DNA from 2 places in the Algimonas porphyrae genome. Region 2 is predicted to be linked to the other one. Evidence: predicted binding sites of a transcription regulator. Region 2 holds the regulator's gene; the other holds the start of a gene.

Region 1 (6,482 bases), 1.3 Mb from region 2:
CGGTTCCCGCCTTGCCACGAACCCGGATGGTAAAGGTGCCGGCCAGTTCGTTCGCCCCATGGAATGCGGAAACGTCGGGCGCGGCCTTCGCAACCTCGACCACCTCAACATAAAGAGGTGAGTTACGCGCCCCGCCCAGGATCGGCCCGAGCATATCCAGCGCGGTCTGATCGGCATGCAGGCTTTCCACCGTCGGGAAGGTCAGGCGCAATTCGGGGAGCTTGGCGAAATTATCCTCGAACCAGAGATTCTTGGTCGCCTCCAGTGTGACGGGTTGCGGCACGGGTTCGGGAATGTCGCGCCCGCGCTCGATTTCCCCGAACCAGCGCTTCACCTTCTCTTTCGTCTCGGCAATGTCGATGTCACCGACAATGGCGAGGGTCGCATTATTGGGCCCGTACCAGAGGTCGTAGAATTCGCGCACATCTTCGAGTGTCGCCGCCTGGAGGTCCGGGAGCGAGCCGATCACCGTCCAGTTATAGGGGTGATCCTCGGGATAAAGCGCCGCGCGGATCACCTCATTGGTGTAGCCATAGGCCGCATTGTCGACGCGCTGACGCTTTTCATTCTTCACGACCTGCTTTTCGCGTTCCAGCGCCGCTGTCGTGACCGTGTTGATCATGTAACCGAGCCGATCCGAGTCGATCCACAATATCTTGTCGAACGCATCCTTCGGGACGACTTCGAAATAGATCGTTCCGTCCGACCATGTGCCGCCATTGCGCAGGCCGCCCCATTTCGGGATCTGCCCCCGGTTCCAGCCACGCGGCACATTCTCGCTATCGTTGAACGCCATATGTTCGAAGAAATGCGCGAACCCCGTCCGTCCCGGCTTCTCCCGCGACGAACCCGCATGGATCACCGTCGACACAGCCACGATCGGATCCGACGTATCACGCTGCAAAATGACTTCGAGCCCGTTGTCGAGCATGAAGCTTTCATAATCGAGAGTGAAGCTTGTCGACTCTGAAGCCGTGTCTGTGGTGACAGTCGTGGTCTGTGTGACCGTCGTCCGGGTCGTATCAGTGGTCGCATTCGCGCAGGCTGCTAGCAATATGGTGGCCGTGCCGGACAAAAGGATGGATCGAAACGTCATGAGGAACCTTTGAGCTTTATCGCCCTCAGTTTATTGAAGATGGCCAGAGTTGCAATGATCGACAATATGTTGCCAAGAGGTCTTCATATTGCCAACAAGTCTGCCCTGAAGCATATGTCGTCTGTTGGGTGGGCGCGATCCCTCTCGAAATTCCTGGATAGCAGGGTCAGGCCTGGGCCGCGAGTCTCTTGGCCAAGGACATTTGGCAAGGGGGCGTTTGGAATGGGACTGGCAAAGTGGGTTTTCGGTCTGGTCCTGATCCCAGGGCTTGCCTTCGCTCAGTCCGCGCCTGTGATCGACTTCTCGACCGATGTTCAGGATCTGTCTCCGCCCGAGTCCCAGCCCGCGACTCCGCTAGGCTCCAGCAACGCTCCAGACCACGCAGACGACAAGAAATTGGATAGGAGTGCTGAACGAGAAAGGGTGGCGACGCTCTGCTGCAAGACATGGGGATTGGACTGTCCCGAACCGCCAGGCTCGTTCCATCTTATATCCAGGTCGCTTTCCCCGGAAAGCATTGCCGGTTCTCAGTGTAGTCCGCTGGGGTCTGGAGCGGTCGTCGCCCGATGCTGGGATCGCACGGTTGCCGCGATCAAGGCGCAGCGCGCACAGGAAGCCGCAGCGAGCAAGCGCCGAGCCGAGATCAGACGCCAGCGCGCGCGAGAAAAGGAGGCCAGCAGGGACAGCTATTGCCGCTCGATCAAGCCAGCCTATGACCGCGGAGAGGTTCCGCGCGACTTCGTCGAAAACCTCTACGTCGATCCGGCCAGTCTTGATCGGGCCGACGATAGATTGGACGCGCAACTTGCCGCTATTCGCGCTCAAGCCGAGCGAGAGACTCACGAGGAAACACGCCAGAAACGTTTCGACGCTGCCAACAAGGCCGAAGCGTCACGTCTGGATATCGAGGCTCTGAAGCGACGCGCTCGGACCAGCCTCGAAGAGAAGTGCAATGCCGGCAATCACTGCGCCTGTGCCGAGCTCAATCCGGACTCTAAAATTTTATGCTGACAGTCATGAAACAGAAAATCTGCGTTTTCGCCGCTCTTGCCATGCTGGCAAGCGCGCCCCCGACTTTCGCTCAAATCCCCGACACGGTTCGCGCCGAGGTGCTGCAAAGACAGATTGTTTCCTCGATACAGGACGGCGATCTGGACGGCGCGAAATCATCGATCGAGGCGCTTCGCAAACTCGATGTCAAAATGCCGAACCGGATCGAACTGACAGCGGCAAAGATCGATGCGGCCCAAGAGGATTACACGGCGTCTTATCAGGCCCTGACGCGATATTTCAAAACCGCGACCAATGCCGATGATGGGTATGACGAGGCGATCACACTATTTGCCGTGATCGAGCCGCTCTACAAGGCCGAACAGGAAGACATCAAGGCAAGGCGTCGGGCAGAGCGCGAAGCCGAAAAAGCAAGACGTGAGGCGGAACGTGAGGCGGCCGCAGCCATTGCCCGCGAAGAAAAACGGGGCCGGCTTGAAGCTGAAGCGCGAAAGCAAGGTTTTGTTGCCTATGATCTGCCCGTTCATGCCACACTTGTAGGACACAAAGACGACGTTACCGATGCCGTCTATTCGCCGACCGGGAACATCATTGTCACCGGATCGAAGGACAAAACCGTCAAGGTCTGGGACGCAGAGACTTATGGATTGCTGGCGACGTTGCCGACGCCTGGCTGCGGCGTCAATTCCCTCGATGTCTCACCAGACGGCACAATGATCCTGGCGGCCTGTGACGTTGGACCGAAGCTGTTCCTCTGGGAGACCCGGGACTACGCCCTGAGATGGAGCATCCAAGGCCGGCCAGTCGACGTTTTCGCGTCGGCCCTATTCTCGCCAGACAGCTCCATGATCGCGTCGGTCACCCGCTTGACCGGCTTGGCGGAGATCAGGACGGTCTCCGACGGCTCTCTGGTACAGAAATACGACATCGGCGCCTGGCCGTACGACATCGCCTTTACCACAACCGGGAATAGAGTGTATCATCTGGCAACGAACAAGCGGGTCCAATTTGACGTCGTCAACTCCGATAGATTTGACATCCTCGGATTCAATAATTGGAGGACCGGAACATATGATCAGGATTTCACGACCTTTCCCCATTTCTCGGATGAAGGAGCACATGCCATCGCGTTCGGGGCGTACCCCAACATAATCAACCTGTATCAGATGATTGCGATCGACGATCCGCAGACCGCAGATGAAGAAACGCACCTTTCGGTCAGCCAACGCCTTGAAGTTCCCATGTCCGGAAACACGCCGAGACATACGGCCTACCTGGCTGGCACTGAATACGGCGTTTTGTCTCGGAGCGACGGCACGACCCACATTTTCAAGATACCCGATGCGGGCAGTGCGCGCGACAGTGTGAAGATCGACTATCTTGCACGGTTCGATGGATCACAGAACCACCCTGCCGGTTTCTCCCCGGATTACCGGTTCGCCGTTGCCGGATCGGATAATAGCAGCGCCAAGGTCTGGCGTGTCAGAACGATCCCCTATTCGAAGCCTGTGATGAATTTAGGCGCGACCGAGGATCGCGATGCGCGTCCGCTCAGGAGAATTCCGCCGACATTCCCACCCAGGTTTCTGGAAGGCAACCACAGTGGCTATTGTAAAATGAAATTCGATGTGTCCCCGGATGGTCAACCCTTCAATGTGAGCGCAGAGATGTGCACGGACAATGTCTTATATCGCGAAAGCATTCGAACCATTGAGCGCTGGCAGTACCGACCCAAAATCCGGTTTGGAAAACCTGTCAGAAGGTCGGGCCTTGAAACCACGGTCGCATACATTCTTGTTGATGATGACAACAAGCAGCTACCCTACCCGGACGGTTTCTCAAATCCGTAATCAGAGAAATACTCTGACGGTCAATATGGGGCTACCACACATCGGTCGCTGAATGAATCCCTGTGACAGGCATTGCCCCTTTTGTCGGGGCTGTCCGGTCCACCAGGGGCTGTTCGCACCACAACTTATATGTTTGGGTGCCCTCTGCACAAAACTTTCGAGTTTTTGTCTTTGCGCCTCTTGCACCTCTTCCCCACCCTGCATACATGCGCCCCGTTGGCACTCTCATACGGGGAGTGCCAAGCGCTATTACCAACCTTAAATCAGAGAGAAGACGCAATGAAGTTTCGTCCCCTCCACGACCGCGTGGTCGTAGAACGTGTCGCAGAAGACACAAAAACTGCCGGCGGCATCATCATCCCCGACACAGCCACTGAAAAGCCCTCTGAGGGCCAAGTCGTCGCTGTCGGACCCGGCACACGCAACGATGACGGTTCCACCAACACGCTGGACGTTCAGGTCGGTGACCGCGTTCTGTTCGGCAAATGGGGCGGCACGGAAGTCAAGATCGACGGCAAGGACCTGCTGATCATGAAAGAATCCGACATTATGGGCGTGATCGGCTAACGCCGCCCGCCTCGACAAACCCACAATCAAGAACACCACCACTTACTGGAGAAGCTAAATGGCTGCCAAGGAAGTCAAATTCGGTTCGGACGCGCGCGATCGCATGCTGGAAGGCGTCGATATTCTCGCCAATGCCGTCAAAACCACACTCGGTCCCAAGGGCCGCAACGTCGTCATCGAAAAATCATTCGGTGCCCCCAAGATCACCAAGGACGGCGTCTCCGTCGCCAAGGAAATCGAACTCGAGGACAAGTATCAGAACCTCGGTGCGCAAATGCTGCGCGAAGTCGCCTCCAAGACCAATGACAAGGCCGGTGACGGCACGACCACAGCGACCGTACTGGCCCAAGCCATCGTTCGCGAAGGTCTGAAGCGCGTTGCCGCCGGCATGAACCCGATGGATCTGAAGCGCGGTATCGACAAGGCCTCTTCCGAAGTCGTCGGCGACCTGCTCAAGAAAGCCTCCAAGATCAAGAAATCCGAGGAAATCGCTCAGGTCGGTACGATTTCGGCCAATGGCGAAGCCTCCATCGGCGAAATGATCGCCGAAGCGATGAACAAGGTCGGCAATGAAGGCGTGATCACGGTCGAAGAAGGCAAGACAGCCGACACCGAACTCGATGTCGTCGAAGGCATGCAGTTCGACCGCGGCTACCTCTCGCCCTACTTCATCACCGACCCTGAAAAGATGCGCGTCGAGCTCGACGACCCCTACATCCTGCTCAACGAAGGCAAGCTGTCTTCGCTGCAAGCCATGCTGCCGATCCTCGAAGCGGTCGTTCAGACGGGCAAGCCCCTGCTGATCATCGCCGAGGACATTGAAGGCGAAGCGCTGGCGACCCTCGTGGTCAACAAGCTGCGCGGCGGCCTGAAAATCGCAGCCGTCAAGGCGCCTGGCTTCGGTGATCGCCGCAAGGCCATGCTGCAGGACATCGCAGTCCTGACGGGCGGCACGGTCATTTCCGAAGATCTCGGCATCAAGCTCGAAAATGTCGCGCTGACGGATCTCGGCACGGCCAAGCATGTCCACATCACCAAGGACGACACGGTCATCGTGGACGGCTCCGGCAAGAAGGGCGACATCACTGCCCGTGTTGACCAGATCCGCAAGCAGGCCGAAGACACTTCAAGCGACTATGACCGTGAAAAGCTGCAGGAACGTCTGGCGAAACTCGCTGGCGGTGTGGCTGTGATCAAGGTCGGCGGCTCCACGGAAGTGGAAGTGAAAGAGCGCAAGGACCGCGTCGATGACGCGCTGAACGCCACACGCGCCGCTGTTGAAGAAGGCATCGTCCCCGGGGGCGGTACGGCCCTGCTGCGCGCAAGCCGCTTCATCAATGTCGAAGGCCTCAATGATGACGAGCAGGCCGGCATCGACATCGTCAAGGCCGCCCTCGCCTACCCGCTGCGTCAGATCGCTGACAATGCCGGCGTCGAAGGCGCTGTGGTCGTCGGAAACGTGATCGCCAAGAACAAGGCGAATTACGGCTACGACGCGCAGAATGACGAATATGTCGACATGGTCAAAGCCGGAATCATCGACCCCGTCAAAGTCGTCCGCACAGCCCTGCAAGACGCAGCAAGTGTCGCCGGCCTGATCCTGACGACCGAAGCCGCGATTGTGGAAGCACCAAAGGCCGACGCGCCTGCCATGCCAGACATGGGCGGAATGGGCGGAATGGGCGGCATGATGTAAGTCGCCCTCTGCGGCTTACATCATACGCGACCATTCCTGAGAGCTTTTGAAAACGGCCCCGTGAAGAATTTGATCCATTGGATCAAATTCAGGGCCGGGTTCAAAACTTCGGAACCAATAAAGGCCGCCTTGCAGGAATGCAGGGCGGCTTTTATATTAAGGAATATACGATGCAACGATTTACAGAACGAACTGGGCTAATTGAGAAACCACAGCAACTCAAACTCGGAGAAATCCCAGACGGCTTCCGGAATATCGTACA
Region 2 (6,482 bases):
CTCATACCCAGATGCATGAACAGACGCTCGCCTGAGGTCAGGTCCGCCTGCAAGAATTTGGCCCGGCGCGACAGACGCTCCACGCGCTGCCCCTCAATGCGGTCGGCGAAGTCGTCCGGAAAGGGAAAGCGAAGATCCGGACGGTTCAGTTGGACATGCGAGATAATCCGGCCTTCCAGAACAGGGGCGAGACCGCGGCGAACCGTTTCGACTTCGGGGAGTTCGGGCATCGTAGATCTCTGGTTTCGCCTATGACAGATCGTCCTCTATCACCGAACTTGATTCGGTGATCCATCTTCCAGAGCGGTGGTCATTCAATATCCTGCCAATCGAGTGTCAGTTCGCGCCAGTCTGGATTATCCTTTTCAAACAAGGCGATTTTCTATGATCGGTTCCAGTTCTTGATCTGTTTTTCGCGACGTAGTGCTTAGACCACCAGATCGTAGGATTCAAAGTAGACAAGACGATCAACATCGTATCGGGCTGTGAAGCAGTTGGGGTCGGTTTTGTTCGTGTGCTCTTGCACTCGCGCCCAGAGGTCTTTCGTGAAACCCGTATAGAGCGACCCGTTTTTACGGTTGCAGAGTATATAGACATAACCCTTTGCCATGACGGCAAAGGGACTGAGATGGATCACCGAGTGAAGCTCGGTGATGAAGGTTCGAAGATTCAGCCTTGACCCGTGCTCACAGCCACCATGGCGGCGCGCAGCGTCCGACCGCCGATGGTGAAGCCTTGCTGCATGACGGCGGCGACATGGCCCTTCTCGACATCCGGGTGGGGGATGTTGGCGACGGCCTGATGGACATTGGGGTCGAATTTGGCCCCGACACCGGGGACGGGTTTGACCTGATGGCGTTCCAGCGCCGTCGTCAGATCCTTTTCGGTCAGCTCGATCCCGGCGACGAGGTTGCGGGCATTCTCGCCCAGCTCTTCCTTGGCCTGACCATCGATCGTGTGCAGCGCGCGGGACAGATTATCATAGACGGAGAGCATGTCGGCGGCGAATTTCTCGACCCCGTATAGCTTGGCGTTCTGCACTTCGCGTTCTGCGCGTTTGCGGATATTGTCGGCCTCGGCCAGTGTGCGCATGGCCTGATCCTTCATGGTCGCGATTTCCATTTCCAGCTCACGGACGCGTGCGGAATCGTCGGGCGTGTCGTCCGTTGCCGCGTCTGCGCCGGGCTCACCCGCCGGATCGTCGTCGGACAGGACATCGTCCTTGTGTTTTTTCAGAAAGTCGTCGGCGGCCCGCTTCAGCTCGGCCGCGCTCGGTTTGCGCTCGGGCTGACCTTCGCCTTCCGCGTCGATCTGCGCCTGCAGGGCATCCCATTCATCCATGCCCCCCGCTCCGGGGACGCTGTTTCCGTTCTCGATATCACCAGCCATGGCTTGGTCTCTTGCTCCTATATCCGCGCATCAGGCGCGTCGCGTCAGCGTTTCGCCGACCAGTTTTGCCGTCAGATCGACCATTGGGATGACCCGGCCATAATTCAACCGTGTCGGTCCGATCACGCCCAGTGCCCCCAGCAACTTGCCATGGCCGTCCCGGTAAGGGGCGACCACGACGCTGGAACTGGACAGAGAGAACATCGGGTTCTCCGTCCCTATGAAAATCCTGACGCCGTCCGCATGTTCCGTCTGGTCGAGCAGAGAAATCAGCTCTTCCTTGCGCTCCAGATCCTCGAACAGGAGCCGGATGCGTTCCAGATCGGCCCCCACGTCGGTGCGCGTGTCGAGATTGTCAAGCAGCCGGGCCTGTCCGCGAACAATCAGTTTGCGGTTCTGGGCCGGCTCATCCGTCCAGGCCGCCAGTCCCTGCTTGATCAGGGCGGCCGCGGCAATGTCGATTGCCGCGCGGCCCTGCTCGATTTCGCTCAGAATATCGGCGCGCGCTTCTGAGAGCTGGCGTCCGCGCAACCGGGCCGACAGGAAGTTTCCGGCCCGTTCCAGACTGGCACTCAGCACGCCCTCGGGGCGTGGCATCAGCCGGTTCTCGACCCGCCCGTCCTCATGCACCATCACGACAAGCGTGCGGCCATCGTCAAGACCGACAAATTCGACATGTGACAGGGCGGTCTCGCGGACAGGTTCGGGTGCCAGGACAAGACCGGCCCCGCCTGCCAGCCCGGCCAGCAGGGTCGAAGCCTGCAGAAAGACTTCCTCCGGTTCGCGGCCCGATGCGGCGATCTGTGCTTCCAGGTGACGGCGTTCGTCGCGGGACACGTCACCGATCTCCAGCAAGCCGTCGACATAGAGGCGCAGTCCCGCCTGTGTCGGTTGCCGCCCGGCACTGACATGCGGGCTCTCGAGCAGCCCCATATGCGTCAGATCGGCCATGACGGACCGAATCGATGCGGGTGAGAGGGCGGTGCCGGACAGGGCCAGCGACTTGGAGCCGACCGGTTGTCCGGTTTCCAGATAGGCAGAGACGACAGAGCCGAAGATCGCGCGGGCGCGCGCGTCGAGCTCGGACAAGGGGAATGTGGCCAGAACGGACATGGACTGCCTATCTGGTCGGCCTTTGCCGGACTCGCAAGGGTTATGCGCGGGGCGACTTGCCTTTCCGCGCATGACGTCGCAGGAGCCGCCACCGATAGAGAAGGAAAGACCGTCATGCGTCCCGAAAACAGAGCCCTCGACCAGTTGCGTCCCGTCACGATGGAGACGGGCGTGTCCCGCTATGCCGAAGGGTCCTGCCTGATCCGGTTCGGCCACACACATGTGCTGGTCACGGCCAGCGTCGATGAGGGTGTGCCGCGCTGGATGAAGGGTAAGGGCAAAGGCTGGGTGACGGCGGAATATGGCATGCTGCCGCGCTCGACCCATACGCGCAATAACCGCGAAGCCGCGCGCGGCAAACAGGGTGGGCGCACGGTCGAAATCCAGCGACTGATCGGGCGGTCCTTGCGCGCCGTGACCGATCTGAAGGCGCTGGGCGAGCGGCAGATCGTGGTCGATTGCGACGTTATGCAGGCTGATGGCGGAACGCGCACGGCGGCGATCACCGGTGCTTGGGTCGCGCTCAGCCAGGCCTGTGCCGGGCTGGTGGACCAAGGACTGATCGAAACCAACCCGGTTACGTCGCCCATGGCCGCAGTCAGCTGCGGGATCGTGGACGGCACGTGCCAACTCGATCTGGAATATGTCGAAGACAGTGCCGCACAGGCCGACGCAAATTTCGTCCTGACCGCCAGCGGCGGCATCATCGAGGTTCAGGCCACCGCCGAAGAGACGCCCTTTTCTGGCGAGGAAATGGACGAACTGATGCGGCTGGCGAAAAAAGGCATTGGCGAGCTGTGCGCGATGCAGGAAGCCGCGCTGGCGTAAATGCTGGCGTAAATGCTGGCGCTAGCGCTTTCCGACTGAAAATTCGGGAATGGGTGGGGTGTCGCCTTCGGGCACCCACTCCAAGATATCCGCGGGCTGGCACTCCAGCTCGCGGCAGAGGGCGTCGAGCGTGGAGAAGCGCACGGCGCGAGCCTTGCCGGTCTTCAGGATTGACAGATTGGCCAGCGTGATGCCGACGCGATCGGCCAGTTCGGTCAGGCTCATCTTTCGGTCGAGCAGGACCCGGTCCAGATTGACTTGAATGGCCATCAGATCGTCAGTTCCGCTTCCGCGCGCATTTCCGCGCCTTGACGGAAGGCTTCGGACAGGGCGGCGATGACCAGCACCAGGAACCAGGTCCCGATGCGGATATCCATGCCGGTATCAGCTGGGGCGACGCCCAAGGCGCCGACGGAAATATCGGCAAAGCCGTGGACCAGTATGCGGAAGATTTCGGTCGCCGCGATCAGCATCCACATTGCCCGCAGGCGGGTGATATTGGCCTCAACGAACGGATCACCCATCTGCACCGTGCGGATCACGCGGATCAGGATTGACAGCACGGCGAGCCAGGCAAAGGCGGTGATCGCCCCGGTAATGCAGGCAAAGGCCAATCGGCCCGCGCCGGGCAGGGGCCCGGCTTCGGAATTGCCCTGAAGCCAGTCATAAACACCGGTATTGAGTGCAAAGGCCAGCGCGCTGGCGCTCAGCACGACCAGCCCGACCAGCAGCAGAGCCTGCACGATTCGCAACAGGATGATAAGGCCGCTGGAAACGGGTTTGGGGGTCTGTGTCAGAGCATTCACGCATGTGTTGATAAACGATAAATCCTCCAACGCAAGGTAGGGATACGGCGTGTCAATGACTGTCCCAATCCGCCGCGCTGGCCGTTATCAAGGGTTCCGGCGTTGCGCTGCGGCGTCGCTGCGATTACGTCCCGCCCATGACTGATAATCCGCCCCTGACACAGCTCGCATCCGGACAGACCCTGGTGGTCGCGTCCCACAATCAGGGCAAGGTCCGCGAGATCCGTGCCCTGCTGGCGCCGTTCGGCCTGCAAACGATCAGCGCGGCGGAACTGGACCTGCCCGAACCGGACGAGACCGAAGACAGCTATGCCGGCAATGCCCGTCTGAAAGCGGTCGCCGCAGCCGTGGCCTCGGGCCACCCGGCGCTATCAGATGATAGCGGGATCGACGTGATCGCTCTGAACGGGCAGCCGGGCATTCATGCGGCGCGCTGGGCCGAGGACGAAGACGGGAACCGGGATTTCATGCGAGCCATGACGCGTGTGCAGCGCGAACTGGGCGAGAGCGAAGACCGACGTGCGCGGTTCGTCTGCGCCCTCTGTCTGGCGTTCCCGGATGGGTCGAACAGGGTCTATGAAGGTCGCTGCGAGGGGCAGATCGTCTGGCCGCCCCGGGGCGATCAGGGGTTCGGCTATGATCCCATTTTCATCATGGATGGCGACAATCAGACCTTTGCCGAGATCGATCCGGAGGAGAAACACGCCAAGAGCCACCGCGCCGCCGCTTTCCGCCTGTTCCTGGATGACCAGTTTCCGGATGGGCCCGTGACTGATAGCTGTGACAGCTGACACTGGGCCGGCTCCGGGGCCGCTGGCCGTCTATCTGCACTGGCCCTATTGTGCCCGGATCTGTCCCTATTGCGACTTCAATGTTCATCTCGACCGGCGTGCGGGCGAAGCCGAGGCGTTGGTCGATGCGATGGTTGCGGATCTGGGTCACTGGCGGCGCTGGACGGGCGCGCGGACCGTCGGATCGGTGCATTTCGGGGGCGGAACGCCGTCCTTGCTCATGGAAGGACAGCTCGACCGGCTGATCGGGGCGATCGACCGCCTCTGGGGGCTGGGGGCGGCAGAGCTCGCTCTGGAGGCCAATCCCAGCGATGTGACGGCGGACCGCATGACTGCCTGGCACTCGGTCGGGCTGACGCGCCTGTCGCTCGGGGTGCAGAGTTTTGATGACGGCGTCCTCAAACGATTGGGGCGGGACCATGACGGCCTGTCCGCGCGCCACGCCGTCGATACGGCGCTGGCGGCCATGCGGTCCGTTTCCGCCGATCTGATTTTCGGCGTGGCAGGGGAAACGGATGATCGGCTGGCCCGTGATCTGGATCGGCTGCTCGACTCTGGCGTGCCGCATCTGTCGACCTATCAGTTGACCATCGAGCCGGGCACGGCCTTTGCCCAGGCCGAAGCACGCGGATCGCAGCGCGCTGTTGGTGAGGATCGCAGCGCGTCGGATTTTGAACGGATTCAAGCCCGACTCGGCGTGGCTGGCTATGGCCATTATGAAGTGTCCAACTTTGCGCAGCCCGGACATGAGAGCGCGCATAATCTCGCCTATTGGCGCGGACAGGATTATGTCGGGGTCGGCCCGGGCGCGCATGGTCGTCTCTGGACGGAAAAGGGGCGCATCGCCACGGAGACAGCGCTGCGACCCGTAGACTATATCAATGCGGTAGACGTGTCCGGTACGGCAATCCGGTCCGAGCGGCTCACACCGGCAGCGGCTTCCGAAGAATATGTTCTGATGGGTCTGCGGATCGAAGAGGGGCTGTCCCTGTCACGCCTGGCGACGATCCGGGGTGAGCCGCTTACCGTCGATCCGGCCCTGATCGCGGATGGCCTGTTACATGTCGATGGCGACCGTCTTCGGGCGACGGCAGAAGGGCGCTTCGTCCTGGACGCACTGACGCGGGCATTGCTGTTATAGATGGCACGCCCCGCAGATGTCACGACATGAAAAAGCCCGCCGGGAGACGGGCCGTTTCAGATCGATCTGGCGAGGACTATCGGTATTGCTGGATCCGCGTCGTGCGCAGCCCGCTAATGCCGTGGCTCTCGATCGAGCGCTGCCAACTCATGAATTCCTCGGAGCTGAGGCCGTAGCGCTCGCAGGCGCTTTCCAGCGTCAGCAATCCACCGCGCACCGCAGCAACGACTTCGGCTTTGCGACGGATCACCCAGCGGACCGTGTCCGGCTTAGGCAGATCGGCCATCGTCAGAGGTGTCCCTTCCGGGCCGATCACCATATGCTCTCTTTTCAGCGTTCGCTCGCTCATCAGCAATGTCGTCCCTTGTTGCCGGGACCCTCCTTGCAGTTCACCCACCACTATTCAGTGCTCAC

The links. Region 2 encodes HrcA, which represses chaperone genes, less so after heat shock. Its sites were predicted from a motif close to GTTAGCANTCNNNNNNNNNGANTGCTAAC; they were not measured.
Region 1: AB6B39_RS08850 (co-chaperone GroES) is a predicted target of HrcA. The motif match lies at 4,173-4,201, and genes of this name have one in related genera.

The regions. Positions count from the first base shown of each region.
Region 1 is NZ_CP163424.1:1,834,447-1,840,928, reverse strand. Features, by position in the region: gene AB6B39_RS08865 (M16 family metallopeptidase) at 1-1,096, opposite strand, end outside; gene AB6B39_RS08860 (hypothetical protein) at 1,319-2,107, shown strand; gene AB6B39_RS08855 (energy transducer TonB) at 2,113-3,957, shown strand; gene AB6B39_RS08850 (co-chaperone GroES) at 4,237-4,524, shown strand; gene groL (chaperonin GroEL) at 4,583-6,220, shown strand; gene AB6B39_RS08840 (hypothetical protein) at 6,298-6,482, shown strand, end outside.
Region 2 is NZ_CP163424.1:3,155,061-3,161,542, reverse strand. Features, by position in the region: gene mutM (bifunctional DNA-formamidopyrimidine glycosylase/DNA-(apurinic or apyrimidinic site) lyase) at 1-230, opposite strand, end outside; partial or broken gene AB6B39_RS15365 (GIY-YIG nuclease family protein) at 386-610, opposite strand; gene AB6B39_RS15360 (nucleotide exchange factor GrpE) at 670-1,389, opposite strand; gene hrcA (heat-inducible transcriptional repressor HrcA) at 1,420-2,502, opposite strand; gene rph (ribonuclease PH) at 2,617-3,330, shown strand; gene AB6B39_RS15345 (helix-turn-helix domain-containing protein) at 3,352-3,600, opposite strand; gene AB6B39_RS15340 (DUF2975 domain-containing protein) at 3,600-4,136, opposite strand; gene rdgB (RdgB/HAM1 family non-canonical purine NTP pyrophosphatase) at 4,274-4,927, shown strand; gene hemW (radical SAM family heme chaperone HemW) at 4,917-6,068, shown strand; gene AB6B39_RS15325 (DUF1153 domain-containing protein) at 6,145-6,417, opposite strand.